DNA from 4 places in the Paeniglutamicibacter antarcticus genome. Region 4 is predicted to be linked to each of the others. Evidence: riboswitches for the same ligand, from Rfam matches in the RefSeq annotation. Region 4 holds a riboswitch; each other region holds the start of a gene.

Region 1 (7,543 bases), on a different contig from region 4:
CAACCTCCGCGGGGCCCGTGCGGCGTCCTGCGGATCATCCAGCCATGCTGCCAGCCCCTCAGCCAGGGACTTGATGATCCGGGTTTGTCCGCGCTGGTAGAGGGCCAGGTCGGAGCGGTCCAGCACAAACCGCGAGTGCACGAACTTAAGCACCACCACGTCGTGCCAGGCCTCATCGGCCAACCTGACGTGCCCGCTGCGGATTCCCGGGTTCCTTTCGACCGCGATGGACGCCTGGAGCCTGTCGATCCAACGGCGGGTGAAAGCGGTGACGGCGCGGTCCGCGTCCAAGCCGCCGTCATAAGGCAAGGAAAGCAGTCCTTCGACAAGGTCGTGGCACACACGCTGGACCGAGGCGCGGAAAGCCTCGGCATCGGCGATCGCCGGGTCCTTGTCCGCAACCCTGCGCCAGGTGACCTCCAGGCCGTGGCCGGGGCGGCGCTGGTCCAGCTCATGGTCCTGGAGCCCGGTAAATTCCTTTGCGGAATCCAGCCAGTGCCGCAGCTCGGCGGAGACCGGTGAATACTGCAACACGCCGGCACGGTGGAAATCATCAAGGTCGTGCACCGCATAGGCAATGTCATCGGCGATATCCATGACCGAGCACTCCAGGGTCTGCTGGTGATTGGATATCTGCGGGAAGACCGAGAGCGCATCATGCATCTCGAGCGATTCGATGTCGTAGGCCGAGTACTTCACCGCACCCCTGCCGCCGCCAAGGCCAACACCGCGCGGCAAGAGCTGCGGAGGCCGATCGGGCATGGCACGCCATTCGTTGCGGGTCCATGGATACTTCAACACCGCCGCACGCACCGCCCGGGTCAGGTTCAACCCGCGCGGACTGGCATCGCAGCTGTCCAGCGCGGTGAGGATGCGGAAGCTCTGGGCATTGCCCTCGAACCCGTCGGGCAAACCCAGGGTGTGGCGGGCGACCCGGTCCAGTTCCTGCTCGCCGAGGTGCCCGAAGGGAGGGTGGCCCAGGTCGTGGGCGGCCGCGGCGGCCTGCACCACCACCGGGTCGCAACCGCCCAACTCCGCGACGAGCTTGCGGGTGGGTTCGTCGGCATTGCGAAGGCCGATGGCGATGGAGCGGGCGACCGCGGAGACCTTCAGCGAGTGGGTGAGCCTGTTGTGCACCACGGTGCCGGCGCCCGCCTGGGGGATCACCTGGGTCACCGCCGAGAGCCGGGAGAAATAGGGGGAGAAGCGGATGCGTTCGATGTCGATGCGGAACTCGTCTTCACCGGGCCGCGAATCCTCTGTGACTGCCCGGGCGCGTCCGCCGTCTTGGTGCGTCGTGTTCCTGATATCCATGATGCGCACCAGCCTAGTGGAGACCAGGGTGCACCGACCGGCCGACGCGTTGACCGAGCCGGACGCCGATGCCTGCCGTGTGGCTGCCCAAGTGATCAGTAGAGCTTGTTTGCACCGCCGTCGGCCATGAGCGTCTGGCCGGTCATGTACCTGGAGTCATCGGAGAGCAGGAATGCGACGATCGGCGCGACATCTTCCTCGGGATCACCGAAGCGGCCCAACGGGACCTTGGCCAGCGAGTCCTGGTACATCTGTGGGTATGCCTCGCTCCAGGCCTTGACCCCGGGGGTCAGCGCCATCGGGGAGACGACGTTGACGCGGATGTCGTCCTTGGCCCATTCGTTGGCGGTGACCCGGGACAGCCCGCGAATCGCCTCCTTGGCCGAAGCGTACGCGGCCTGTGTCTCCTGGCCGACCATGGCCGATCCGGAACCGAAGTTCACCACGGCGCCACCGTTGCGGGCCAACAGCGGGTAGGCAGCGGCCATGAACTGGCGGGTGGCACGGAAACCGGTGTTGAAGGAAAGCTCCCACTGGTCCTCGGTGAGGTCGTTGAACATCGCCTGAGCCGAGGCATGGGCGTTGTTGACCAGGCCGTCGAGCCCGCCAAACCTCTCACTTGCCAGTTCGACGGCCGTTTCGGCAACCGTCCTGTCACTGACATCCCCGAGCAGGAACTGCACGTTTGAACCCAGTTCGCCCTCGAGCGCTTCGCCGGCTTTGCCGTTGACGTCAACGGCTACGACCTTGGCCCCGCGGGCCACCAGCACACGGGAAATCGCGCCCCCGATCCCCGAGGCCCCGCCGGTGACGATTACTACCTTGTTGCCAAGCTGCATGTTGGTTCCTCTTCCCATCGAAGGAGATTGGCGGATCCGCAAGAGCGAACCGCCCATTCATACAATCACGCCTTGATGGGCAAAGGCTGCACGCCGCAAAAGGACCGTAAACAGATGCGCAGCCACTGCGATGCACGAACCGTCGGCGGGCGTGTCCCGGGGAAGGGGCGTCGCAAAGGCTTCACGAAGAACCGTGAGCGTAACGCTCAACAGGCAAATCCTTTGTGGATACGGTGTTCCGGCCTGGTTGGCGAACTTAACAATGTGACCTGCGCGGGGTGCATGCATGACGGAAAACAGTCACATGAAGTGTTTTTGCACTTCGTGACGGGTGGACGGCAAAGAGCCTTGCAGGAGCCCTCGGGTCTGGAACAAGATGAATGCATCAACCATCAAGAGCGGCTGAGAGATCTGGCTCGTTGACGCCGCAGCAACCATCATCCGATGGACTTCCCGTTGAGGGACCGTCCATCGACGAGGGTGCTAAGGCCAGAAGCGATGGAGCCGCTTCGGCGTTCACTCACCATCGTCGCAGGACACCCGTACCGGCGTCCTGGGGCTTTTGAGGTGATCCCTGGTGCCTCCCTCGTATCGACGAGGAGATATATACATGAGCACTGCATCGAGCGCAGCACCGCCGTCACTGTCCTACGAGCTGTACCCACCGGTGAACCGCGACGCCGCCGAAAGCGTCTTTAGCACCATCGCTGCACTGGAAACGACTGATCCCGATTATGTGTCGGTGACCTACTCGGGCTCACCGGCACGCCGCAACGCCTCGCTGGAACTGATCGAACACCTCATCCGAAACACCCGGCTGCGTCCGCTGGCCCACCTGACCTGTGTCGGGGAGAGCCGCGATTCGCTGCAGAACCTCATCCGCCATTTCGTCTCACTCGGGGTGCGCGGGGTGCTGGCACTGCGTGGGGACCTGCCTGCGGACCCCGGGCAATGGTGCGGGGAGTTCCCTTTCGCCCGCTACCTCATCGAGCTGATCCGCGAGGTCGAGGCGGACCACACTGCCGCATTGGCCGGCGGCCGGCTCGGTGTGGGTGTTGCCGCCTATCCCATGAGGCACCCCGAATCCCCGTCCTTTGAACACGATGTGGAAGTACTGCTGGCCAAGGAACGCTCCGGGGCCAACTATGCGATCACCCAGGTGTACTTCCAAGCCGGCGAATACACCAACCTTGTTCAAGCCTCGCGCAGGGCTGGGGTCAGCATCCCGATCATTCCAGGGGTCATCCCGTTGAACTCCCTGCCGCGGCTGAACCGGCTCTCAAAGATGACCGGGGTGGCGCCGGATCCGATTCTGGCCCACGCACTGGAAACCGCCGGCTCGGATGCCGAACGTCACCGCATCGGCGTGGACGCCGCCGTCAACCTGGCCCGCAGGGCCTTTGGAGACGGGGCAGCCGGCGTGCACCTTTACACCTTCAACGACCACCGCGGTTCGCTCGATGTGATCGAGCACCTCGAGCTGCCGCGCACCCGTTCAGATCTCACCAATACCTGGGCCATCCGCGCCGCGGTCTGACCCAGCGCCGTCTTTCCATCTTTCAGCACGCCAAAAACAGGAGAAAAAACATGCCGAAACCAACTTTTCCCGCCGTATCCATCCTCGGATACCCGCGCATCGGGCCGAACCGCGAACTCAAGAAGGCCCTCGAATCGCATTGGGCTCAGCGCACCGACGAGGCCGCGCTGCATGCTGCGGCTCGCGAGCTGCAGAACTCCGACCTCGCAAAGCTCACCGAGCTCGGGCTCGACCCCACCGACGCCTCGCTTCCCGGGGACTTCGCCTACTATGACCAGGTCCTCGATGCCACGGTCGCGCTCTCGGCGCTGCCTACCCGCTTTGCCGACCTGGCCGAGACAAACGGCACCATCGACACGGCGGCCTCTTTCATCCTGGCCCGCGGCGACGAGTCCCGCGCCCCGTTGGAAATGACCAAGTGGTTCGATACCAACTACCACTACCTGGTTCCGGAAATCGGCGAAACCAGCCCCATCAAGGCCAACGCACTCCCGCTGGTCGAATCCTTCAAGTCCCATGCGGCGAAGGGCCACACCATCCGCCCGGTCCTGGTCGGACCGATCAGCTACTTGCTGCTTGCCAAGGCCGAGGACCGGGCTGCGGTGGGCTTCGACCCGCTGGACCGCATCGATGAGGTCGTTGACGCCTACGCACAGATCCTGGTGTCCCTTGCGGCCGCGGGTGCACCCTGGGTACAGCTCGACGAACCCGCACTGGTCACTGACCGCGGTGCCGCCCTCGCCGTTCCCGGTGCCCTGGCGCAGGCCGTGTACACCAAGCTCGCTGCGGCGACGCAGCGTCCGGCGATCCTGGTGACCACCGGCTACGGCACGGCCGGGGACAGCGCACGTCCCGGTGCCACCGCCGGCCTGTTGGCTCGCGCCGGTATCGAGGCAGTGCACGTCGACTTGGTTCGCGGAGCAATCCCGCAGGCCGGGTTCCTCGGTGACCTTGCCGGCTCCACCTTGGTGGGCGGCATCGTGGATTCGCGCAACATCTGGCGCAACGACCTCTCGGCCTCCCTGGCTCTGCTCACGTCGCTGGGCGCCGAGGTCGACAAGGCCGGGGGCACCCTGGCTGTGGGAACGGCAACCTCGTTGCAGCACGTACCGCACGACGTTGCGTTGGAAAGCAACCTGCCCGCGCACCTGCCCGAATGGCTTGCCTTCGCCAACCAAAAGGTCGCCGAGGCCATCATCCTGGCCAAGGGCATTAACGAGGGCGCCGCTGTGATCGCCGCGGAACTTTCCGCCGCGGAATCGGCAATTTCCCGCCGCACGGGATTCTCCGGCACCACCGTGGCGCGCGTCCGTGAACGCCTCGGAAACCTCACCACCGTCGATTTTCGTCGGGCCGATGCCGGGATCCGAAAGGACGCTCAGGAGCAGGCCCTGGCGCTGCCGCCGCTGCCGACCACCACCATCGGTTCCTTCCCGCAGACCACCGAGGTCCGCGCCGCCCGCGCCGCACACCGGAGCGGAACGCTGGATGAGGCAGCCTACGAGGGGTTCCTCAAGGAGGAAATCGCCCGCGTCGTCGCGCTTCAGGAAAAACTGGGGCTGGACGTGCTGGTCCACGGAGAGGCCGAACGCAACGACATGGTCCAATACTTCGCGGAGAACTTCGACGGATTCTCAGAGACCGAAAATGGCTGGGTCCAGTCCTACGGCTCGCGGGCCACCCGCCCCTCGATTCTCTGGGGTGACGTCACCCGCCCGGCGGCCTTCACCGTCCCGTGGATCACACATGCGGCGTCGCTGACCGATAAGCCGCTCAAGGGCATGCTCACCGGACCGGTCACCATCCTTGCCTGGAGCTTCATCCGCGACGACGTGCCGCTGGCGCTCTCGGCCAACCAGGTGGCCCTGGCGCTGCGCGATGAGATCGCCGACCTGCAGGAGGCCGGGATCGGCATCATCCAGGTCGACGAGCCGGCGCTTCGCGAATTGCTTCCGCTGCGGGCAGCGGACCAGTCCGCATACCTGAACTGGGCGGTCGACTCCTTCCGGCTAGCCAGATCAGGGGCGGCCGACTCCACCCAAATCCACACCCACCTGTGTTATTCGGAGTTCGGCGAGATCATTGAGGCCATCGACGCACTGGATGCCGATGTCACCTCGATCGAGGCGGCACGCTCCCGGATGGAGGTCACCGAAGACCTGACCAGTTACGGATACTCCCGCGGCATCGGCCCGGGCGTCTACGACATCCATTCCCCGCGTGTTCCCTCCACCCAGGAGATCTCCGAGCTCATCGGCATCGCGCTTGGCTCCCTGGATCCCAAGGCCCTGTGGATCAACCCGGACTGCGGGCTGAAGACCCGCGGCTACGCGGAGACCGAGGCCTCACTGGCCAACCTGGTCGAAGCCGCCGCAGCCGCCCGCGCGAACCTAGGAGTGAGCGTCTAGCAACAAGGCGTTCACCTTGGGTGTGGCAGCTGACCGCTCACTGCCGCACCCAAGGGTGCGACACCCTTTTCTCTTTCTTTCTCCCCTTGGCTCGAAAGGCACGATCATGGCCCACAGCCCCTGGCGCAACGCCACCACAGAAGTCCACGCCGGATATTCCCCCTCCGGGGACCACCTGCCCATGACAGTGCCGATCTACAACACTGCGGCCTACGAGTTCCCCGACTACGCCACCGCAGCGGCGCTTTTCTCGCTCAAGGCCCCCGGCTTCACCTACTCGCGCACCGGAAACCCCACCGTCGCCGTGCTCGAGGAACGCGCGGCCGCACTGGAGGGAGGGGTAGGGGCCAACGCCACGGCCACCGGGCAGGCAGCCGTTGCACTGGCGCTGCTGGCGTTGCTGCAGGGGCCCAACCACCTGGTCGCCTCCAACAAGCTATACGGGGGCACAATGGACCTGCTCACCGACACCTTCGTCGACTTCGGCGCCACCGTGAGCTTCGTGGACCCCGAAGACCCCGCGAACTGGGCGGCGGCGATCACCCCGAAGACCCGCGGCTTCCTGCTTGAATCCGTGTCCAACCCGCTCGCCACCCTGGTGGACCTGCGAGCCATCACCGCGGTGGCACACGCGGCGGGGATCCCGGTGGTGGTGGACAACACCCTTCCAACTCCGGCCGCCTACCGGCCCATCGAGTTCGGTGCCGACATCGTGGTGCACTCTGCCACCAAGGCCCTGTCCGGGCACGGGTCGGTTCTCGGGGGACTGGTCATCGACGCGGGCACCTTCGACTTCTCCGACGCCGTGCGCTGGCCACAGATCGCCGGGCCCAAGGCACGCTACGGCGGGGACACGTTGTTGGGACGATACGGAGCCAAGGCCTACCTGATGCTGGGGCGCTCCAAGTTCCTGCACGATTTGGGTCCCACGCTCTCGGCGGCCTCGGCAAGTTCCATCCTTACCGGCATCGAGACGCTCTCCTTGCGTGTGGCCAAGGCCCAGTCCAACGTCCTGGAACTGGCCAAGGCCTTGGAAGCCCACCCGGCAGTGGCCCGGGTCCACCACCCCTCGATAGCGACCCACCAAGACTTCGCACTGGCCAAGGAACACTACCCCGGTGGCACCGGGTGCATTTTTTCCTTTGACCTCAAGGACCCGGCCTGGGTGCCGTCGCTGGTTGACTCGCTCAAGCTCTTTGCCTTGGCCGCCAACATCGGGGACGCCCGTTCGCTTATCGTGCACCCGGCCGCGATGACCCACTGCCGGCTCAGCGAATCCCAACTCGCGGCGGCCGGGATCTCGGCCGCGACACTGCGTCTTTCCGTCGGCCTTGAGGACTCCGGCGACCTCGTCGCGGATCTGCTTGCCGGACTCGACGCAATGGCACCGTCCAAGGGCGCAGCCGCAACCGCAGTTCGCCAAACCGTCAACGCCTAGCGACAAG
Region 2 (7,543 bases), on a different contig from region 4:
CGGCCTGGGCTACGTGGCGTCGGTCTTCTACGCCGGAGCGTATTTCTTGGCACTGGGCGGCGCAGTGGCCCGCATTCCCCTGTGGGGGTCGAACATGGCGTTTCGCCGCGAGCTATGGCCCAACGTGCGCGCACAACTGGACCTTGGCGTCGATGGCATCCACGACGATCTGGACTTCAGCTGCAAGCTCGAAGACGGAACAGCGGTCCTTTTTGACAGGCGGTTGCGCGTGGGGGCCGCCGGACGGGTTTTCTCCGGTCGTGGGACGTTGCGCGGGTCCATCCGCATGGCCCTGCGAACACTGGTCCACAACGGTTCCGGACCGGGGGTTTGGAACCGCTGGCGACGTCGATTGGTTCCACCGCGCCAGCAGCGCTAACCGGGCTGATTTGTGTAACATGATCTCCCTGCTTGATGCCGCGGAGCGAAAATCCGTTCCATCGAGACTAAAATGGTGGCCATGACCTCCCCATACTCCGACCCCATGCCGGCGCCGGAAATAACTTCCGTCGGATCACAACTTGAATCTCTGGTCTTGGAAGTGGAACACGAGTTCTCCCGGATAGCAGTCACGGCCCGACGGGGAATCCGCAAGAAAGCCACCTCCATCCACCCGGACCTTCAGCCACTGGGATACAACGTGCTTTCGATTTTGGTCCGCGAACACGCCCAGCAGCAAATAACCTTGGCAGAGGAACTGCAAGTGGACAAGGCCACCATGAGCCGGACGATCAAGTGGCTCGAGGCCCATGACCTGGTCACCCGGGTCCCGGACCCGCAGGACGGCCGGGCAATGCTGGTCAGCGTCACCAATCTGGCCAGGACCGGATTCCTCGATTCGAGTGCCGCCTCCCGCCAACGCTTGCGCAACCGCCTGGCATCCTGGGACGCCGGTGAAATCAGGCATTTCGCCGACCTGCTCTCGAAGCTGAACGACAGCGATTCCCAGCACCGCTCCGGCTGAGGGCAGCGGACCCTACCGCACGGCGTCTTGCGGTTTCTTCGCCACGAGATCGGAGATCCACCCGGAAAATCGTCAATACAGGGCCAAACGCCACCGTCATCCGGCCAACATTCGATATGATCCCGAGCTGTCATGACGAACCATTAAGGGCCCCTTTTGCTCCCGTGCCACGGATTCGGGAAGACTCAATAGCAGAATCACGAGCTCCAACCATTCACGGCCCTGGCCGGTTGGACCGCAACCCCCTTCGTCATAGCGGGGTGCGCCAGGTGAGGATTCGACGCCGCCTGCCTGGTTCGGCGTAAGTATGGCGTTGTGCTTGGTGCGCGCCAGCCACGAAAGGATCAACTTCCCATGTCAGAAATCCTGCTTGAAAACACCCTTGAAACGGTTCGCTCCCAAAAGCTCATTGCCGCCGGCACCGCCTGGGGCGATCGCATTGCCGCCAACACCGCAAGCGCGTCGCTGACCTTCACCACAAGCGGCGTTTCCACCGGATCGGTATCCAGTCAGATCACCGCCGGGAAGCACAGCTTCACCGTTGACGAGCCGGCGGCATTGGCCGGAGACGACGTGGCAGCCAGCCCCGTCGAGTTCGCCCTCGGCGCGCTCATTTCCTGCCAGGTTGTTGTCTATCGCCTGTACGCCCAACAGCTGGGCCTGAAGATCGATTCCCTGGAAGTCAACGCGGATGCCGACCTGGACGTGCGCGGGCTCTTCGGCATCGAGGCAACCGTTCGTCCTGGTTTCGGCGATGTGCGCCTGAAAGTGAAGATCGACGGACCGGAAACCCGCGAACGCTACGAGGAACTCCAAGCAGCCGTGGACACGCACTGCCCTGTGCTCGATATCTTCACCAACCCCACGCCGGTGAGCGTCGAGTTGGTCACCTCGAACTAGCACCACCAGGAACACGGCCGCGGGCCGGTGCCGATCATGCCGATCGGCACCGGCCCGCGGCTTCTTGCGTTGTTCCACCGGGGTTCTTGGCAGTCGCCACAGAAACCCCCGCTGTTCGCCCAAGCAGGATTCCAGCGGATATATCCCCCGGAAACATCCAGGGCAATCCCCGATTCAAGTTTCGCGGCACTACCACGACACAATGGATCGGTTCTGTTTTCTGCTCAGCAGCGTCGTTTGTGCTTCACACCGGTCGCCGGACTGGGTGCGGACCCGAACCCGGGTACTCAAGCAGTTCCCCGGCTCAGCGGCTGCGGCAAGGCCCAGGTCCGGGTCCCGATAGACCATCAGCCAGGGAAGCCGCCAGTGCAGCAGAAAAGCAGTGCATCATCCCCGGCATTTTCGCCACGTGCTTCGAATTCCGTAGCGGGTGTGGCCTGATAACGGGCAGCGGCACTTCGACGAGGATTGACCCGGCCGCGCCATCCGCGGGGTAAGAAGCGGATCCGTCCGCAGGCGGAAACGACGTCCACCAGGCCCAGGACGCGCTCAAGCGCGGGCTCGGCAGCCGACACCTGCAGATGACCACCATCGGCACCGGGCTGTTCGTCGCCTCCGGCGGCGCATTGGCCATCTACGTGATGGTTGGCCTGATGGTGTTCTTGCTGATGTAGTCCTTGGGCGAGATAGCCGCCAAGATTCCCGTCGCCGCGAAGCTGGTCGCAGCCGGGATCCTCATGGACTTCTGGTTCCCGGCTGGGTCTGGGCGGGAGTGTTTCTTGTCGTACTGACCGGGCTCAACGCGCTCTCGGCCAAGGCCGTTGGCGAATCCTGGTTCTGGCTTTCGCTGTTCAAGGTTCCCGCGGTGGTGTTGTTCCTGATCGCCGGGGTGCTGATGATCCTCGGGATCTTGGTCGAGCACCTGCCCGGGTTCAGCAACCGGCAAAACCGTGAGGATCTCTTACACGGCGGGTTCTCCTTCCACGGCACCGAACTAGTCTGCGTTACCGCCGGCGAGGCAAAGAATCCCAAGCGCGAGATACCGCGGGCAATCCGCACGTTTTTCTGGCGCAGCATGATTTTCTGCATCGGTTCCATCGTCGTCATCGGTTGCCTGGTTCCCTTCACCGATCGCAGTTCTCTTGGCTTCGGGCCTCGGCCGACGTCGCCGCTTGCCCGTTCACACTGGTTTTTGAGCGTGCAGGCATCGCATTCGCCGCGGCATTGATGAACGCCGTCATCCTCACCGCGATCCAGTCGGCGGGAAAGTCCTGGCTATATGCCTACACCCGGATGCTTTACGCCATGGGCCACGTCGGCAAGGCACCCAAGGTTTTGACCGCACCAGCGCACGCGGCGTCCCCACCTTCGCACTGCTGGCCACCTCCGTTGTGGGGCTCTTTGGATTCCTGTCGGCCATCGTCGGGCAGGGCGCCGCATACACCTGGCTGTTGAATGTCTTCGGGGCTCAGCGGTTTTATCCTCTGGGCGGGAACAGCCATCTCGCACTACAGGTTCAGGCGCGGTTTCTTGGCCCAGGGCAACAAGACAAGCGACCTGCCCTACCGGGCGACGCTCTTGCCCATCGGGCCATTGCGCGGCTTCGCCGTGCTGATCCTGGTGATCTCCGGACAAAACTTCGCGGCGGTCGTGGCCGGAGGGTCCTTGGCGGTGCTCTCCCCCTACAGCGGCATCCCGATCTTCCTGGGCTGTGGCTCATCCACCGGCACGTCATCAAGTCCAGGGTCTTGCCGTTGCTTGAGATGGACTTCGAGGCGCCTCCGCCAACCAATAGGCCCGCCGGGACCGAGAACTTCGGGACTACTGCACGCGCTCCGGAATAGTCTTGCGGTAGGAAGCGGCAACAACGCCCAAAACCAGTTGCACTCCCGCGATACAGATCAGCAGGATCAACGGGAGCGTCCAGGACCCTGTGGCCGCAAAGAGCAACCCCATGCCGAAGGGACCGCTGGTCGCCAACAAATAGCCGACGGACTGGGCCAGGGTGCTCATCGCCGTGGCTTCTTCCGCCGTGTCGCCGCTGTGGGAAATCACCAGCAGCACCAGCGGGAAGACAGCGAATCCGACGCCCATGGACACCGCGCACAGCCAAGCCAGCGACAGCGGCAACACCAGCAGGCCCGCGATCCCCAACGCCACCCCAACCGAACACATGATGATGGCCCCGCGCAGCATGTTGTGCTTGTTCACCAGCCACAGCGCGAAGATCGTTGCCGGAATCGAGGTCAGCTGCAACACGCCCAGGATGACCCCGGCCTGCGCCGGGGACATTGAGCGGAAAATCAAGACGCTGGGAAGCCAGCTCATCAGCGAGTACGCCATCAACGCCTGGACGCTGAACAGCCCGGTGATCACCAGTCCGCGCTTGGTGCGCAGCAGCGAGAGCGGACTGGTTCCGGCAGGCTTGGGCGCGGTGCCCTTCTCGACGCGGGTCATGAACACAAAGGGGATGAAGGCCAGGACCGCAGCAAAGGCCAAGAGACTCCAGGTGGCCAACCCGATGGTCGGGGACCCCGACGCCAGTGCCAGCGGCACGCTCAACGCCGAAGCCGCCGTGGCACCGATGGACATGGTGATCGTGTAGACCCCGGTCATCATGGAAGTCTTGTGCGCGAAATGCTGGCGGATGAAGGAGGGCATTGCCACGTTGCACAGCGCAATCCCGCACATCGCAACCACTGTTCCGGCCAGCAATGCCCAGGTGGTGGGCAAGGCGCGGAAGCCAAGTCCTGCAGTGAGCACGCACAAGGCCAGCAGCAGCGTCCCGGTGAGTCCCAGCCGACGGGCCAGCCATGCCGTCGCTGCACCGGCAGCGGCAAAAACCAATGTCGGGATCGATGGAAGTAGCGCGGCAACGAACGGACCGTAGCCCAGGTAGAGCTGCAGGTCATGGAAGAGCGCCGAGGCGCTGGTGATCCCGGCACGCAGGTTGAATCCCACAAGAACCACGGCGGTGAGCGAAATCAGCATGAATCCGCGTGAAACGGGACGTGCGCTTGCGGGGGTCACCGCGGGGTTGGGTTCTGGTGCGTTGGGCATCCTTATAGGTTACGACTCCCGGTGGCCGGGAGCCGGCAAGTTCGTCACATGGAGGGATTTTTCACAGCGGTCCGGCTTCACAACGGGCGTTTGGCCCGCTGCGGCTGGATCGATCCGTCCCAGTCACGAACCTGTGCGCGAGCCGCTCCAAGGGTCGCCACGGCTTCCTCGAGGTTGATGCGTGCCAGCAGCAGCGCCGACATGATCAGCCCTGCAACGATCCTTGACCGGGCAGCGACCCTGGAATCCGTTTGGCCGGGGTCCGTGGTTTTCAGCGCAAGTCCCACGCAGTGGCGTAGTTCAAGCTGGTATCCGCTGATCAGTAGCTGAAGCGTTGCATCGGTACCTGCGATCCCGGCCGCGGTGTTCAGCAGCAGGCAACCCCGGCCGCCCGCCGTCTCTGCGGCATCCTTCAAGGATTCAGCCAACGAGGCCAGGTACCCGTCAATGCCGCCACCTAGGGCTTCCTGGTGCGTGAGCAGTTCGAGCCTTGGACGCAGGACCGTGTCCATGTAGTCGTTGATGACGGCGTCGAAGAGGCCTCGCTTGGATTCGAAACCGTGGTAGATGCTCGATCGGCCCAGTCCGGTGGCAACCTCGAGGTCTGAAATCGTGGTTGATTCGAATCCCTTGTCCCAAAAGACCGCACGGGCATCGCAAAGCGCCTTGGCCGTATCGAATTCCTGCGTCCTGGCCATGAAGCGGGCACTCCTTGATTTGTGTAATGGTCGTTCCAGTATATATTGGAACGACCATTACACAATTGCGGGACAGCCACGGCGGATGCCTCCCGGAGACGACCTACACCTTCGCAACCGATGCGGCCGTTGTGCGTTGCGCTTCCAATCCGGCTGCACCGCGGCGTTGTGATTCACAGACCTCCAATGCAAGGGACACGTTTTCCATGACAATCCAGTCCAGCACCCAGATCCACTTGGCCCATCGTCCTACCGGATGGCCAGCCCCCGAGGACTTCGGCACAACCACGGTTGAGCTTCCGGACCTGGCTGAAGGCGAGGTCCGGGTGGCCAACGAGTTCATCTCCGTTGATCCATACATGCGTGGACGCATGAACGACGCCAAGTCCTACGCCACGCCCTACGCGCTCGATGAGGTCATGACCGGCGGCGCGGTGGGCCGTGTTCTCGAGTCCCGCGCCGAGGGCCTCCCTGTTGGCGCCCCCGTGCTGCACCAACAGGGCTGGCGGGATATTGCCCAGGGCCCGGCCACCGGCTTCCGCTTGGTCCAGGTTGTTCCGGGCCTGCCGCTGTCGGCATACCTGGGCACGCTGGGCCTGACCGGCTTGACCGCCTACGTCGGCCTGCTGCGCATCGCCGGGCTCAAGGAAGGGGACACGGTCTTCGTTTCCGGTGCGGCCGGTGCCGTCGGAAGCGCCGTGGGCCAGATCGCCCGCCTCAAAGGCGCATCGAAGGTCATAGGATCGGCCGGGAGCGATGAAAAGGTCAAGCTCCTGACCGAGAAATACGGCTTTGATGCGGCATTCAACTACAAGGACGCCCCGGTTCGCGAGCAGTTGGCCAAGGTCGCACCGCAGGGCATCGACGTGTACTTCGACAATGTGGGCGGTGACCACTTGGAAGCTGCGCTGGATGCCTTCAACCAAGGCGGACGCGCGGCATTGTGCGGTGCGATTTCCACCTACAACGCTACCGAGCCAGTACCGGGCCCGGACAACATGGGCAACATGGTCACCCGCAGCCTGAAGCTCCAGGGGTTCATCGTAGGCGACCACGCCGAGCACATGACCGACTTCATGACCGAGATGACAGGGTGGATCGGTGAGAGGAAGATCGCGATGGATGAAACCGTGATCGACGGCCTGGACCATGCGGTGGAGGCTTTCCTGGAATTGATGCGCGGAGCAAACACCGGCAAAATGGTGGTCAAGCTCTAAGGAGCCAACCTCGGTCGGCGCGGCTGCACCAAGTACCCTGTGCCTGTTGGAGACGACGCCTTGTCTCGTCCCCAACGGGCCCCGGCCGCCTAGACTGGATATTCATCGGCCGACGAAACCAAGGATGGGTATGTTGAATCCACCTCGACCGCTTGGGTCAAGCGGTGGTTCAATTGCACATCTTCGCGAGCACAATCTCTCCCGGATACTGCTCGCCCTTGCCTCCGGAACGCCCCTGTCCCGCTCTCAGATCGCCGCACGCACTGGACTTGGCATCACTGCCATGACAAAACTAATTGCCGAACTCCGCGAACGCGAGCTAGCCATCGAGGTCCCGGACACCAGCCCGGGAGCCATCGGAAGACCGTCCCACCACATCGCACTGGCCGACAACCGCTGGAGCACCGCCTCGCTCAACCTCGATAACGGCGCCATCCATGTAGCAACCGGCGGCATCGCCGGGGAATACGACACCTCGTACTCCATTCGAACACCCGAGTCACTGGAAATCGACGAATACATGAACTATGTCGCCGAGGCGCTGAACCACATTGCTTCGGCCAACGCCAAGGAAGGCAAGGAGCTGCTTGCCCTGGAAGTTGCCGTACCCGGCGCGGTAAACCGCGCCTCGGGTGTCATGATGCGCTCGATCCTCAACGGCTGGTCACGCCCGTACCCTCTGCGCAAGGTCCTGCTCGACCTGC
Region 3 (7,543 bases), on a different contig from region 4:
ACTGAATTCGCTGGTGGACCTGAAGGCCACCGAAACCGAGCTTCCCGCGACGCTCAATGCGACCTTGCGCCCGTACCAGACCGAAGGTGTCGGCTGGCTTGCGACCCTGTGGCGCAACGGACTGGGTGGGGTGCTCGCCGATGACATGGGCCTGGGCAAGACCGTCCAGGCGTTGGCGTTGATCCTCCACGCCCATCAGGTGTGGGAGAACCCAGAGGCCCACGAGGACGTCTCGGGGACGGCCGCGCAGCGTGCACCGTTCCTGGTGATCGCACCGACCTCGGTTGTCTCGAACTGGAAGGACGAGGCGGCACGCTTCGCCCCGTCGTTGCGTGTAGCCACGATCACCGACACCGAGTCGCGGGCCGCGGCCTCGCTGGCGACCATAGCCGGCGAGAACGACATCGTCGTCACTTCCTACACCTTGCTGCGCCTGGATGACAACGCCTATGCCGACATCACCTGGGCCGGGCTGATCCTTGACGAAGCACAGTTTGTGAAGAATAAGGCGACCAAGGCCCACCACGTGGCCCGGGACATGCCGGCACGCTTCAAGTTGGCGATCACCGGCACACCCATGGAAAACAATCTCATGGAGCTTTGGTCGATCTTCGCCATCGTCGCACCCGGGCTTTTCCCCTCGGCGTTGCGCTTCGCGGAGAACTACCAACGCCCCATTGAACGCCAGGGACTGCCCGAGCCTTTGGCCCGCCTGCGCCGGAGGGTCCGACCCTTCATGCTGCGCCGCACCAAGGCCGCCGTGGTCACCGACCTGCCCCCGAAGCAGGAACAGGTCCTGCACGTGGAACTGGGCGAGGCACACCGCCGGGTCTACGACACGCACCTGCAGCGCGAACGCCAGAAGGTGCTGCGCCTGGTCACCGACATGGACAAGAACCGGTTCACGATTTTCCAATCACTGACCCTTTTGCGCATGCTGGCACTGGATGCGTCCCTGGTGGATCCCGACTACGCCGATGTCCCCAGCGCCAAGCTGGACGTGCTCTTCGAGCAACTCGAGGATGTCCTGGCCGAGGGCCACCGCGCGCTGATATTCTCCCAGTTCACGTCTTTCCTGAAGAAGGCAGCAGACCGGTTGGACGCCGCGGGAACCCCGTACGCCTACCTGGACGGCTCTACGCGCAAACGCGCGGAGGTTATCGATTCCTTCAAGTCCGGCGCCGCACCGGTGTTCCTGATCTCCCTGAAGGCCGGCGGCTTCGGGCTGAACCTCACCGAAGCCGACTATTGCTTCCTGCTCGATCCCTGGTGGAACCCGGCAGCCGAGTCCCAGGCAGTGGACCGGGCGCACCGCATCGGCCAGACCCGCAACGTCATGGTCTACCGGATGGTCGCCAAGGACACCATCGAGGAGAAGGTGGTGGCGCTGCAGGATTCCAAGCGCCAGCTCATCTCCTCGGTCATGGACGAGGGTGCCGGATTCGGCAAGGTGCTCAACGCCGACGACATCAGGGAGCTGCTGCGCTAGAGGCACAGCTGCTCCCCCGGCGCCTATGGCACAAGCATGACCTTGATGGAGCGGCGTTCGTCCATGGCCGCATACGCCTCGGGTGCCTGCTCAAGGCCCATGACGGAGTCGAAGACCAGGCCGGGGTTGATCGATCCGGCCAGCACGTCTTCGAGCAGCTCGGGCAGGTAGGCGCGGGTACTGGCCGCCCCGCCCGCCACCGAGATGTTCTTCGAGAACAGCACACCCATCGGCAGTCCATCTTGGCCGTGGGGTACCCCCACAAACCCCAGCGCGCCACCGGGGCGGGTGCAGGCCAGCGCCTGGTCCATCGCCTCGGCGGTTCCCACGCATTCAAGCACAGAATCGGCAAGGACTCCACCGAGCAGCCCGCGCACCTTCTCCGCGGCTTCGGCGCCGCGTTCGGCCACCACGTCGGTGGCCCCGAACCCGCGTGCCAGAGCGGCACGGTCTTCGTACCTGGCCATCGCGATGATGCGGCTGGCGCCCAGTCGCTTGGCGGCCAGCACCCCGCAGAGCCCCACGGCTCCGTCCCCGACCACCACCACCGTGCGGCCCGGTGCGACACGCGCTCCCAGTGCCGCGTGGTGCCCGGTGCCCATCACGTCGGAAAGCGCCAGCAAGGACTTTGACAGCTTTTCATCGGGATCACTGACCCCGGGTACCGGAACCAGCGTTCCCTCGGCGTTGGGAACGCGCACCGCCTCTCCCTGACCACCGTCAACGGGCAGCCCGTGCTCGTCGGTACCGCCCCAAGTGGCCCGGTGCTCGCAGGCCACCTGGACTCCGTTGCGGCACGGAGGGCAGGAACCGCAGCTGTTGGCCCAGGGTGCCACCACGAAGTCCCCCACCGCCAGGCTGGTGACCCTGGAACCGACGGCTTCGATGACGCCGATGAATTCATGGCCGATGCGCCGTGGCTCCGTCGTCTCGGTGACGCCGCGGTAAGGCCATAGGTCCGAACCGCAGACGCAGGCGGCGGTGACCCGCACCAACGCATCGGTGTCGGCAAGGAGCTGCGGGTATGGGCAGTCCTCGACGCGGATGTCCCGCGGTCCGTGGATCAAGGTGGCGCGCATTCTTCCTCCGCAAGGTCGGGTTGGTGTTTCCACGATCCAGCCTATGCCTGTTTCGTGTTCGTTCTGCAACGTATAACCACAATCAACCTCGCGTTGATGACCGTTTGTTGCCCGGGAAACCCTGTTGCTCGCAAATCGTGCCCGCGGCCAAGTACAGTTGGTAATGCTTCACGAATTCTGGCTGCCGCACGGCAAGGCTCCGACCGGCCAGATACCAACCCCATAGTTGCACGGTGGGTGGTTCGGATGACGAAGCGGCCCCTCGGTTGCATCCCGCGCGAAGGGCAAGGACAACGAACCCCAAGGACGTGTGCGCCATCATGTACAGCCCAACATTGGCCTCTTCACCGCAGACCAATCCATTGCCGCGCTTTGCCGGCGACTGGATCACCGCATGGATCGAGGTCCACGACGATACCGGCCTGCTGCATGTGGGCGCAGGGCCGCGCGAGTGGGTCTTAGAAGCGCTGGCGCCGCACAAGCTCTTCACGGCCATGGCCGGCCACGGGCCTCTCGAGGTCGAATTCAACCCCGAGCTGCTGGTGGTCCTTCTTCCCGGGGCCCACAAGCTGGTCGGGAGCTCATTCTTCCGCCTGCGCAGCTAGGAAGATCAGGCGCGGCAGGACTAAAAAGACCGGTGGCGGCCTCGTTTGCTAGGTGAGTAGCAAGGAGGCCGCCACCGAAAGGGCGATCCACACGCTTAGAGTGCGGCGTAGATTTCGCGCAGCAGCGTCGCGGTTTCCGACGGGGTCTTGCCGACCTTCACACCGGCAGCCTCGAGTGCTTCCTTCTTGGCCTGTGCCGTACCGGCCGAGCCCGAGACGACGGCGCCAGCATGGCTTATGGTCTCGGGCTCCGGGCCGGTGCTCAGGCCCGGAACCCGAGACCATTTCTGGTTGCCTTGGACTAGGCAACGAGAGTCTTTTAGGGAGTACCGTGGGTGGGCCACGTCGCTTGGCATCGCGAACCTGACCACATGCCCCGCCCTCAGACCCTGGCAATCGACCTCCAAAGCTCTTCGTGAATCCCGACGGGCTTTCGAAAACAGATAGGCTTCTGACCGGCCTAGATGTCCAGGATCATACGCAATCCCTTGCACCGGGAGACGCAGATCATCATAGTGTCCCCGGCGTCGCGTTCCTCCTCAGAGAGCAACGAGTCGCGGTGGTCAATCTCCCCCGAAACGACTTCCGTCTCGCAGGTCCCGCAGATCCCCTCCCGGCAGGAGTTTAAGGCCGGGATCCCGGCTTGCGCCAAAGCATCCAAAATACTGGTGCCCACCGGCACCTGGACCTCAACACCAGTCGTGGTTTCAACCGTAAATTCGTGGTCCCCGTCTGCCGGGAGCGTGGCCGCGGGGTCGGCCACGAACCGCTCAAAGTGGAACCGGGTTCTGTCGTCCCAGCCTGTAGTCAGGGACGTGATGAAGTCAAGTAGCGGCCCGGGACCGCATACGTACGTGTGGAAGTCGGCATCGGTGGATCCCAACAAATCCTTTAGCGGATACAAGCCAGCGGTGTCATCGGCATGCAAATGCACCTTGTCCCCGTAGCGTGCCAGCTCCGCTGTAAATGCCATCGAGTCCAGGCTTCGGCCCAGGTAGACCAGCCTCCAGGGAACCCCGGCCGCATCGGCCTGGGCGAGCATCGGCAGGATCGGAGTGATCCCGATGCCCCCGGCGATGAATAGGTACTCGTTGGCATGCCCGAGTGCGAAGTTGTTCCTCGGTTCGCGGACCTTGATTCTGGCCCCTGGCTGCAGGTCGTCATGCACGAATGCCGACCCTCCGCGGCCGCTCGGTTCTCGCAGCACCCCCAACCGCCAACGCCCGGTGCCCGGTTCGGAGCACAACGAATACTGGCGCAGCAGTCCGTTGGGCAGCAGCACGTCGATGTGCGAGCCGGGGGTCCACGCCGGCAACGGCGTCGCTGAGGGATGTTCCAGGTGCAGAGACACCACGCAATCGGATTCTCGGCGGATCTCGGCGATTTCCACCTCGAAAAAGCCGTCGCCTCCGATGGGTGGGCCCTCTCGTGGTTCCGGGACCAGTCCGGTGTCGATTGCGGTGGTCACGACGCACCTCCTGTGCTGTGGTTTTTTGGTGCGGACGGCGCCGCGATGGGGGATGCTGCTTGTCCTGACGGCAAAGTGGAAAGAGAATCCAACGCAGCCAAGACGGCCTCCGATGCCTCACGCACCGAGATCGTTACCCGCACACCAGCACCTTGGAAAGCGCGCACGGAGACCCCATGCGCAACGCACGCGGCTTCAAGTTCCAACGACCGAAATCCGGCGGGAATCCACACAAAGTTTCCACCGCTGGACGGAAACTCCAGCCCTCGCGCAACCAGCTCGGAAGCCAGATAATCTCGCTCGGCCACCACCTCAGCGACCGAGGCCTTTAGATAATCGATATCGGCCCAGGCCGCAACGGCACCGGCTTGGGCCAGCGAGCTGAGCCCGAACGGAGGCGCCACTGCCCTGATGTTCGCCGCAATGTCGGTGTGAGCGAGCAGGTAGCCTGCTCGGGCTCCGGCCAGGCCGTACGCCTTTGAAAAGGTCCTCAGAATCAGCAGGTTCGGATACTTGTCCAACAGCTCGGCGGAGTCGTTGCCCGAAAAGCTGTACTCCGTGTAAGCCTCGTCCAGCACCACCAGTACCTCACGTGGGGCATTGTCCAAGAACTCCGTGATCTCCCACATTTCCAGCACAGTACCAGTCGGGTTGTTGGGGTTACAGAGCAACACCACGCTTGTATCGGCGCCGATGGCGGCCCCAATGGCTTCCAAATCGTGGCGATGGCAAGCATCGAGCGCCACCGGGACCGAATTAGCTCCGGCCAAGGCGATCAGGATTGGGTATGCTTCGTAGCTGCGCCAGGCGTAGATCACGCTGGATCCCGGCGGCGCGTAGGCGCTGAGGATCTGGCCCAGCAGTGCCAGCGATCCGGCACCAACCGCGATCTGTTCGGCGCTCAGTCCAAGTGTGTCGGATATGGCCATTACCAGTTTCTCCCCGGCGATTCCCGGATAACGGTTGGTACCGGCGGCGGCCTCGGTCATCGCGGCGACTGCCGAGGGTGCCGGGGCGATGCACGATTCGTTAGAGGATCCGACCCACTTTACTGTCCCCAGCCCTGCGGCCCGCGAGTACTGCGGCAGTGTGCCCACAACCGGCAGGGGAACCGGGCCGGTTGCCATGCCCGTGTGCATACTCACTGATCTACTCCGGTCATCTGGTACAAGTTGCGGCTCTCCAGGTCCATGGCTAGGCCAAGACCTTGGAAAGGAAGGCCTGCGTACGTGCCTCACGCGGATTTTCCAGCACCTGCGTCGGACTGCCCGATTCGACCAGTTGCCCGTCGGCCATGAAATGCACGACATCCCCGACTTCCTTGGCGAACCCCATTTCATGGGTTACCACCACCATCGTCATGCCCGAAGCCGCCAGCGAGGTCATTACATCAAGCACCTCTCCGACCAGTTCAGGATCCAAGGCGCTGGTCGGCTCGTCGAAGAGCATCAGTTGCGGTTTCAGGGCCAGGGCCCGGGCGATCGCCACGCGTTGCTGCTGGCCACCGGAGAGTTGGGCAGGGTAGTGCTTGTACTTGTCGGCCAATCCAACCCGGTCCAGTAACTCCATGCCCTCGCGCATCGCCTTGGACTTGGGGACCTTCTGCACGATGATCGGACCCTCGACCACATTTTCCAACGCGGTGCGGTGCGGGAACAAGTTGAACTGCTGGAACACCATGCCCACTGCCGCCCGCTGCCTTGCGGTCTCATTTTCCTTGAGCTCGTGAAGGCTGTTTCCGGAGCGGCGGTAGCCGATCCGTTCGCTCTTTACCCACAGTTCGCCGTCATTGATCTTTTCCAGGTGGTTGATGCAGCGAAGGAAGGTCGATTTGCCTGAGCCCGAGGGCCCCAGCAGGCAGGCTACCTGCCCGGTCTGCACCTCCAAGGTGATGCCCTTGAGGACCTCTATGTGCCCGAAAGACTTGTGAACGTTGCGTGCCCGCAGCATGGGTTCGATCATTTGATGGGCTCCAATTCCGGTTCTATGTTCTGGGCCGCGGCGGACGCGGCAACGGTCCCTGCCGGGGCGGAGGTGCCCGGCTTGGGCGGCTTCTTGCCCTTGATAGGGGTAAAGCCGCGCTCGAAGTGGCGCTCGACGAAGTACTGCCCGATCGACAGCAGCGCTGTAACCGCCAGGTACCAGATAGCTGCGACGAGCAACAACGGAATGGTCTGGAAGTTGCGCGAGTAAATGATCGAAACACTGGTGAGCAGCTCGGAGTATCCGATTACGATCACCAATGAGGTGTATTTGAGCATGCCGATGGTTTCGTTGCCGGTTGGCGGGATAATCACGCGCATGGCCTGGGGCAAAACGACCCGGCGCATGGTCTGCATCCGCGACATGCCGATCGCCTTGGCGGCTTCAGTCTGTCCCGTTGAGATCGCCCGGATTCCCGAGCGCACGATCTCCCCCATGTAGGCCCCCTCGTTCAGGCTCAGGCCCAGTAGGGCCGCAGTGAACGGGGAGATGACAGAGTTCGTGTCGATTTCCAGCAATTTCGGCCCGAACGGCACACCCAACCCGATGGTGGGCACCAAAGCTGCCAAGAAAAACCAGAACAACAGCTGAACCATCAGCGGGGTACCGCGGAAGAACCATGAGTATCCCCAGGCGGCGGTGGACAGGATCGGGTTGCTTGAGAGCCGGCAGACGGCCACCACGATCCCCAGCAGGATACCTATGACCATCGAGACCGCCGTGAGCATCAGGGTCTTGCCTAGTCCCGACAGCACCGGTGGGGCAAAGAGGAACTCTCCCACCACGTCCCAGTGGAAGCGCTCATTGGTGAACATCGAGAAGACAAGCATCCCCAGGATGCCCACCACGAGGAATGCCGCCACCCAGCGGCCAACGTAGCGGGCCGGAACAACCCTCAACTCGGGTTCTTCATTCCTGC
Region 4 (7,543 bases):
CATGTTCGCATAGAGCACCTTGGTGACATGGACGTCACTGGTCGCCCAATCATGGGTGTACTCGATCTTGTCCTGCGTGATCACCGGATCGGCCTGGTCGCGGCCCCAGAAGACCGGCTTGTTCATCGCCTTGAGCTCCTCATCCCTGAAGAACCCCTCCCCTTCTTCCGGGACGGCAAATCCCGAGAGTCCGATCACCGTGGAGATGGCTTCGGGCTGGTGGCGCAGCAAGGAAGTGGCAACGGCCATGCCCATCGAGAAGCCCAACAGGCTCACCGACGAATGCGCCTTGGCAACCGGTTCCAACCATGCCCAGAGATCGGCGATGGACTGCTTCACGGCATCGAACGAGTAGTCAAGGTCCTGCATCAGCGGGAACCAGGTGTACCCTGGTCCCAACGCCTGAGGCGCCCTAACCGAGACGATGGTGAACTCTTCGGGCAGCATGGGGGCGAGACCCATCAAGTCCTCTTCATTGGACAGGTACCCATGCAAAAGAACTAAAAGCGGGGTGCCGGCGCGCTCGGCTTCCGGGCGGGACCAAATGACGGTGGGGTTCCAACTATTTTCACTCACCAGACCAGTCAAGCAGAATTTCCTCGCCGTCGAGCAATTCCAACGTAACCTACGCTTAGGTAACTTAGGTATTCTTTGGTAAGAATGACCCTGTGAACAACCTTGGTGAAACACCGTCAGCTGCTTTGGCGGCCCAAAGCATCACCCAGCATCCGTGGCGCCGCTATGTTGCCTTGGGCGATTCGTTCACCGAGGGCATTGGCGATGTCGACCCGCACAGCCCGGGAGGCAACCGCGGTTGGGCAGATCGTGTTGCCGAGCAGCTCAGCCATGGACTCGAAGACTTCTCCTACGCCAACCTCGCCATCCGGGGACGGCTTATTACCCGGATCTTCGATGAGCAAGCCGGCCCGGCGCTCGAGCTCAAGCCCGACCTCATCAGCCTGTGCGCAGGCGGCAACGACGTCATCCGTCCCGGCGGGGATCCCGATGCCATTGCCGACAAGCTCGATGCGCTGATGCGCATCATGGCCACCTCAAACGCGACCATCCTGCTCTTTACCGGTCCGGATATCCGCGACACTCCTATGCTTGGCGGCATCCGCGGCAAAGTAGCCATCTACAACGAAAACGTGCGCGCGATTGCAGAGCGCTACGACGCCGTAGTGGCAGATATGTGGTCATTGCGCGAATTGCACCAACCCAGGATGTGGGCCGATGACCGCCTGCACTTCTCCCCCTTGGGCCACCACACCATTGCGGCGATGGCCCTTGATGCCCTCAACGTGCCACACAATATGCAACACGTTCAACCGAGCCAGACCGAACCCAAGAATTGGCGCAGCGCCCGGCGCGATGACTTGATCTGGGCCCGCACACATCTGGCCCCGTGGGTGGTGCGGCGCATTCGCCACCAGTCCTCCGGCGACGGCATCTCCCCCAAGCGCCCGTTGGCCGCGCCGTTCACTGAGCAACCTCCCAACGCCTCGCTGGGCAACGGACCGGCGATCTAGTACCGCTACTCCCCGCTTTGCCCTCGACGAGAAGCATCGGCACCTAAAGTATCTGCTCACGGTATGGCGAGGGATCCACCGCTGCCCGCCACAAGGCGCTTGGATATGGTTCACTGGTTTCATCCAATGACAGATCCTAGGCTTCCCGCCAGGATCGGCAACGTGAGAATGGAAGTCGCATGGATGAGTTCAACCCGTTCCGGGATGACCCGGAGTTTACGGACTTCGGGATGATTGGCCAGGAGACTTCCCCCGGCGGCGCAGTCTTTGACGCCTTCCCGGTTTTCATGCTCGTCTTTGCCGTTCTCTTTATGGCCGCCGTCGGCTTCATCATCTTTGTGGGGGTCAGGAACTACAACGCCAGCAGGCGTGCCGGCTTTGATCCGTTCACCTTGCAAACGGAGCTGGCCACCAGGGCGGCAAATTCACGGATGCTCGCTCCGCAACAAAACCGCGAGCAACGCCTGGCAGAGCTCAGCGACCTGTTGGCCCGGCAAGTGATCACGCGCGAGGAGTATGACAAGGCACGACTAAAGATCCTGACCGAATAGCCGCACCTCCGCAAGTGGGCCGACGCCTCCTGCACGAAACCTGCTAGGTCAGGATCTCCCGATTCAAGACTTCACGAAGCTGCTCGATGTCGGTCAGGAAGCCGTCATGGCCAATGGGTGAGGTGATGTAGTGGACGTTGCAGGGATCCGGAAGGCTCCGGGCCAGCAACTCCGACTGCTCGGGCCAGTACAAACGGTCCGAGTCGACGGCCCCCACCAGGAACCTCACCCCGCCAAGACGCCCGAGGGCCCCCTGCATGGACCCGTGGCCCCGGGCCACGTCATGGCTCATGAGCGCTTCGGTGAGCACAACGTAGCTGTTGGCATCAAAGCGGCTCACCAGCTTGTCGGCCTGGTGGTCAAGGTAGCTTTCAACCTGGTACCTGCCACGGCCCTTCCCGGGCCCGGCAACAGGCTCTTCCGCGCCTTGCGCTGCCCGCCCAAAGCGGACATCCAACTCCGCCGCCGTGCGGTAGGTGATGTGGGCAATGCGCCGCGCAATTCCCAGGCCCGCCGACGGGACCCGTTCGTTCTCGTAGTAGTCCCCTCCGGCAAAGTCCGGGTCCAAACGGATGACCGCGGTTTGAGCCTGCGCGAAAGCGATTTGCTCGGCCGACGACTCGGCGGTGGCCGCAACCACCACGCAGTTGCGCACCCGCTCGGGAAACTCCACTGCCCACTCAAGGGCCCGTGCCCCACCCAGTGAACCGCCAAGAACGGTGTGCCACACCTTGATGCCCAAGGCATCGGCCAAACGGGATTCAAGACGGACCGAGTCCTTGATGGTGGTGAAGGGGAAACGCGAGCCCCACGCCTTTCCGTTCGGATCCGGGCTGGCCGGGCCCGTGCTTCCGGAGCAGCCGCCAACCATGTTGGCCGCCACCACGAAGTAACGCTCGGTGTCCACGGTCTGGCCCGGACCCACAAAGCCATCCCACCACCCGGCCTCGCTGGAGGCACCCTGGGCAACGTGGCTGTCCCCGGTCAGTGCGTGGGCAACGAAAACCGCATTCGACGCGTCCTTGTTCAACGTGCCCCAGGTTTCGTAACCGAGCACGATCTGCGGAAGCGTGGCACCGGTTTCAAAGGTATAGGCACCGGTGTTCAGGTGCTTCAGGATCCCGTCCGGGGCATAGTCCAACGCCGCAAAGGTTTCCGAGTCATAGAGATCCACGTCGGCCTCCACACTCACCGGGTGGCCTGCAGTTCAGCACCTGCCAACGACGCTACCGCCTCAAATCCGGTTTTCAGGTCGTCGATGATGTCCGCAACGTTTTCAATGCCCACGCTCAAGCGCACCAGTCCGGGGGAAACACCGGCGGCGATCTGCTCCGCGTCGGTGAGCTGGGAATGCGTGGTGGAAGCCGGGTGGATCACCAGGGAACGGACGTCCCCGAGGTTGGCTACATGGGAATGCAGCTTCAAGGCATCGACAAAGCCCTGTCCGGCCTCCCTGCCGCCGGAAATCTCAAAGGAGACAATCGCTCCGGTGCCCTTGGGCCCATACTTGCGTCCGCGCTCGAACCAGGGGCTTGAGGGGTGGCCTGCATAGATGATGCGCTGCACCTGCGGCTGGGTTTCAAGCCACTGGGCCACTTGCACGGCGTTGGACACGTGGCGTTCCATGCGCAGCGATAACGTCTCAAGGCCCTGGGCGATCAGGAAGGCGTTGAAGGGGGATACGGCCGATCCAAGGTCACGCAGCAACTGCACACGTGCCTTGAGCACATAGGCAAGGTTGGCTCCGAGCGCTCCGTTGACCCCAAGGTCCCGCGCGTAGACCAGGCCGTTGTAGGACTCGTCTGGGGTGTTGAAGCCGGGGAACCTCTCCGGGTCGGCGGCGAAGTCGAAGTTGCCCGAGTCCACGATGACACCTGCCATCGCGGTGCCGTGTCCGCCGAGATACTTGGTGGCGGAGTGCACGACGATGTCCGCACCCCACTCGATCGGACGGATCAGGTACGGGGTGGCGAGGGTGTTGTCGACGATCAAGGGGACACCGGCCTCGTGGGCGATCTCAGAGACGGCCCGGATGTCGAGCACATCCTGGCGCGGGTTGGAAACCACTTCGCCGAAGAATGCCTTCGTGTTTGGCTTGACCGCGGCGCGCCATCCCTCAAGGTCATCGGGCTCCGAGACGAAGGTGACTTCGATGCCCAGTTTGCGCAATGAGTGCTTCAGCAGGTTCTGGGTGCCGCCGTAGAGGCTGGGGCTTGCCACGATATGGTCGCCGGCTTCGGCGATGTTCAGGATCGAGAAAGTGGTGGCCGCCTGTCCCGAGGCCAGCAGGAGTGCTCCAACGCCACCTTCGAGGCTGGCGACGCGCTTCTCCACTGCATCTTGGGTCGGGTTGCCGAGGCGGGTATAGATGGGTTCGAGCTCGGTCAGGGCGAACCGCGCAGCTGCACTTTCCGCGCTCGGGAACACGAAGGCCGTGGTCTGGTAGATCGGCAGGGCGCGTGCACCAGTTGTCGGGTCGGGCTCCTGCCCTGCGTGGATCTGACGTGTTTCGAATGACCAGTTATCTTGGCTCATTGCTTCCCCCTCAAGGATTCAGGGGTATGCCCATTGCCGGCTCCGTCATGGAGTCGTTTATGTGCTGGTGCATTCCCGCGCTTGTCCTACGTCTTCTTGACGCAGGGCCTGGTCTTCACCCGGGGCACCCCACCGCGGTGGAGGGTTGCCGTTCAGCAAGCCGGGGCTTTTTACTGAAACTCATGACCTTGTCAATAAGTCTGGCCCACGACACCATGAGTCCGCAAGCACATCTCAAATTGTGACCAGCCGACTGTGTCCCCCGCGCCCTGAAGGCGATTTCCCGACGGCGCTTAAATGCAAGTTAGGTCCACCTAAGTCGAGAGCAAGGTCACAAAGTGCCATGATTGACACATGATGAGGTTGGACCATGTTTCTTATGCTTGTGGACCCGACGGTCTCGCGGCAACTGCCGCCCGGATCGGCGAGGCCCTTGGACTCGAATCTGTAAAGGGCGGTGTACACCCACGTTTTGGTACGCGCAATGTCATCTTCCCGCTGAAGAATCGTCAGTATCTGGAAGTTGTCGAAGTCTTGAATCACCCGTCCTCCGACAAGGCGCCGTTTGGGCAGGCCGTTCGCGCCCGCTCCGAACTCGGCGGCGGTTGGATGGGCTGGTGCGTTGCCGTTGACGACTTGGCTCCGGCTGAGGAACGTCTGGGCAGGGGTTCCGTTCCGGGAAACCGAAAGTTCCCCGACGGACAGGAACTCACTTGGCGCCAGATAGGCATCAATGGCTTGATCGCCGATCCGCAGGTTCCGTATCTGCTGCGCTGGGATGAGGGAACCGAAGACCTTCACCCGTCAAAGGCCTTGGACCCGGTAGGCAAGATCTCTTCGATCAGCATTGCCGGATCCAGCGAACGCGTCGCAGACTGGCTCGGACAGCCCGAGCAGCTACCGGTAGGGGACGTAGATGTGGATTGGCAGGCACCCCACGGGATACCTGGAATCCTCTCGGTCACCTTTGAAACACCCAAGGGTGCAATCACGCTCTAACGATACAGCGCGACGAGCCACCAGCACTGTGGACCCCATTGAATCTTTTCGGTGGGGTCCACAGTGCTTAAGTTCTGGTTTTGCCGGAGCCGGGCGCATCCGGGCGGGAGGCCTGTTGCACTTCGGTTTTCAGGATCTCGAAGTGCCGCACTATCAGCGAACCGATGAGCAGGAACAGGCCGCCGATGAACAAGACCTGCTGCAACAAGTTGCCCGCCCCCGGGATCGCATCCTCAACCGGCAGCGTTGCCTCGTAATACCAGCCCCACTGCGCACCGATGACCAACCGGTGTCCCACTCCAACCAGGGCCATCACCGCACCGAGGACAAGCATCGTTTTGGAGCCCATGAGCTTGGGCATGGTCGTCCTCGCTTTCTTCGGGTTTGGGAGCGAATCTGCTCATCAGCCGAACGGCCGCAGGGTCCCGCACCCGGAATCGCTGGCTAGTCCTGCGGGGAATGTTCGGTGAAACCATTTTTATTGTGCACCGCGGCAACGGCTTCTTCGGCCGAGCGGACCACGAATGATCCAGCCAGCAGGAACAACCCTCCGAGGAATGCTCCCTGCTGGATGACGGCGATGAATCCGAGCGCGATTCCAAGGCCGGGATTGGAGAAACTGTTCTCGTTGATCATCCAGTTCAGCAGCGGCGAAGCGAAGACCTGGAAAACAGCCCCGAAAATCGCGAGCACCAATCCCAGCCGGAACATCTTCCCTGAGCCCACCACCTGCACCATGCACTACTCCTTGATCGGCCATTCCCGGCCCCGGCACCGAAACGGGGAAAGGCGAATTGTTTGATGATCCGTTGTCTCCATCGAGCCTAGCAAGGCCCGCACTGGGCGCAAGGCTCCGGAAAGAACGTGATCAAACCGTTCTTTACGTGCCAAGTCCGATGGCGGGACCCAACAACGCATAGCCGACGAAACCTGCGATATCCAAAAATGCATGGGCAATGACCAGCGGCATGACCCGGCCCTTCCTGGAGTATACAAAACCAAAGACAATTCCCATGGCCACATTGCCGATGAAGGGCCCGATTCCTTGGTAAAGATGGTAGCTGCCTCGCAGCACGGCACTGGAGCAGACTATTTGCCATTTGCCCCACCCCAGTCGCCCGAGGCGTTCAAAGAGGTATCCAACGACGATGACTTCCTCCAGGATCCCGTGGCGGATCGCTGAGAAGACCAGCACCGGGATCGTCCACCAATAATCATCCAGCGCCGCAGGAACAAGGACCGTGGTCAGCCCAAGGGCGCGACCCAGCGCATAGACGCCGAGGGTGCCAAGGCCCATGGCCGCGAAAAGCCCCGCTCCCCAGCCCAGGTCCTTGAACGGCCGCTTGAACTCCAAGCCCAGCATCGCAAACGGGTTTCTTCCGGGAATCCGCCAGAGCAGGTAGAGCACCAGCATGACCGGAACCAGGGCAAAGAAGATGTCCAGCAGCTGGTAGGTAAGGTCAAAGTACTCGCGCTGGTTTAACGGGTTGTTCAGTGAGGTCGTCTGGGAACCCAGGGGCGCGCGCGTCATTTTGTCGACCAGGTTCACGATGGCGTAGATCCCTGATTTCCCCAGTGACAGCCCCAAGACAACCAACAGTTCGATCTTCAATCCGCGGCGTACTCCCGAAGGTGCCCCCGCCGGGACCAAGGACTTGCCGAAAGGGGTATCCGCTGCCGCTTCTGAGCTCATACAAGCGATCCTACGCGGTGTGTCTGTGCACCCACATACGTGTTGACCTGCGAGGATCGATAGGTGAGCACCGAAGCGCTGTCCAAGGCCCGCGAGTTGGCACATGCCCTTTATCCGGGGCCCGACTGGAACGCGGCGCACGTGGAGGAGGGTGGTCAATTCCACCGGGTCCTAGTGGCGAACGGCGAAGCGGTCATGCGCATGAGTCGAACCCCGCAGGCCGCACGGGACATGCA

Evidence for each region. Region 4 has a riboswitch for S-adenosylmethionine ahead of ABEA12_RS08475 (bifunctional o-acetylhomoserine/o-acetylserine sulfhydrylase). Riboswitches for the same ligand answer to the same signal wherever they lie in the genome.
Region 1: linked by a shared signal. The riboswitch ahead of ABEA12_RS10910 (methylenetetrahydrofolate reductase) and the one ahead of ABEA12_RS08475 (bifunctional o-acetylhomoserine/o-acetylserine sulfhydrylase) in region 4 are both predicted to bind S-adenosylmethionine.
Region 2: linked by a shared signal. The riboswitch ahead of ABEA12_RS05565 (OsmC family protein) and the one ahead of ABEA12_RS08475 (bifunctional o-acetylhomoserine/o-acetylserine sulfhydrylase) in region 4 are both predicted to bind S-adenosylmethionine.
Region 3: linked by a shared signal. The riboswitch ahead of ABEA12_RS00395 (hypothetical protein) and the one ahead of ABEA12_RS08475 (bifunctional o-acetylhomoserine/o-acetylserine sulfhydrylase) in region 4 are both predicted to bind S-adenosylmethionine.

The regions. Positions count from the first base shown of each region.
Region 1 covers NZ_BAABLK010000033.1:7,325-14,867, forward strand. Annotated here, with positions in the region: gene ABEA12_RS10900 (deoxyguanosinetriphosphate triphosphohydrolase family protein) at 1-1,314, opposite strand, end outside; gene ABEA12_RS10905 (SDR family NAD(P)-dependent oxidoreductase) at 1,410-2,153, opposite strand; SAM riboswitch class I at 2,540-2,658, shown strand; gene ABEA12_RS10910 (methylenetetrahydrofolate reductase) at 2,764-3,690, shown strand; gene metE (5-methyltetrahydropteroyltriglutamate--homocysteine S-methyltransferase) at 3,741-6,098, shown strand; gene ABEA12_RS10920 (O-acetylhomoserine aminocarboxypropyltransferase/cysteine synthase family protein) at 6,205-7,536, shown strand.
Region 2 covers NZ_BAABLK010000022.1:113,372-120,914, reverse strand. Annotated here, with positions in the region: gene ABEA12_RS05575 (glycosyltransferase family 2 protein) at 1-379, shown strand, start outside; gene ABEA12_RS05570 (MarR family winged helix-turn-helix transcriptional regulator) at 461-964, shown strand; SAM riboswitch class IV at 1,160-1,278, shown strand; gene ABEA12_RS05565 (OsmC family protein) at 1,319-1,864, shown strand; gene ABEA12_RS18625 (APC family permease) at 2,637-3,092, shown strand; partial or broken gene ABEA12_RS18620 (amino acid permease) at 3,092-3,520, shown strand; gene ABEA12_RS05555 (MFS transporter) at 3,686-4,924, opposite strand; gene ABEA12_RS05550 (TetR/AcrR family transcriptional regulator) at 5,002-5,622, opposite strand; gene ABEA12_RS05545 (NADP-dependent oxidoreductase) at 5,829-6,839, shown strand; gene ABEA12_RS05540 (ROK family protein) at 7,123-7,543, shown strand, end outside.
Region 3 covers NZ_BAABLK010000002.1:77,830-85,372, reverse strand. Annotated here, with positions in the region: gene ABEA12_RS00405 (DEAD/DEAH box helicase) at 1-1,489, shown strand, start outside; gene ABEA12_RS00400 (zinc-dependent alcohol dehydrogenase family protein) at 1,513-2,568, opposite strand; SAM riboswitch class IV at 2,735-2,865, shown strand; gene ABEA12_RS00395 (hypothetical protein) at 2,889-3,173, shown strand; partial or broken gene ABEA12_RS00390 (succinate--CoA ligase subunit alpha) at 3,269-3,433, opposite strand; gene ABEA12_RS00385 (PDR/VanB family oxidoreductase) at 3,634-4,641, opposite strand; gene ABEA12_RS00380 (aminotransferase class I/II-fold pyridoxal phosphate-dependent enzyme) at 4,638-5,780, opposite strand; gene ABEA12_RS00375 (amino acid ABC transporter ATP-binding protein) at 5,836-6,603, opposite strand; gene ABEA12_RS00370 (amino acid ABC transporter permease) at 6,600-7,543, opposite strand, start outside.
Region 4 covers NZ_BAABLK010000027.1:136,792-144,334, reverse strand. Annotated here, with positions in the region: gene ABEA12_RS08495 (alpha/beta hydrolase) at 1-576, opposite strand, end outside; gene ABEA12_RS08490 (SGNH/GDSL hydrolase family protein) at 669-1,529, shown strand; gene ABEA12_RS08485 (SHOCT domain-containing protein) at 1,709-2,080, shown strand; gene metX (homoserine O-acetyltransferase MetX) at 2,124-3,254, opposite strand; gene ABEA12_RS08475 (bifunctional o-acetylhomoserine/o-acetylserine sulfhydrylase) at 3,269-4,615, opposite strand; SAM riboswitch class IV at 4,688-4,803, opposite strand; gene ABEA12_RS08470 (VOC family protein) at 4,970-5,614, shown strand; gene ABEA12_RS08465 (hypothetical protein) at 5,682-5,975, opposite strand; gene ABEA12_RS08460 (hypothetical protein) at 6,059-6,352, opposite strand; gene ABEA12_RS08455 (CPBP family intramembrane glutamic endopeptidase) at 6,495-7,307, opposite strand; gene ABEA12_RS08450 (phosphotransferase family protein) at 7,371-7,543, shown strand, end outside.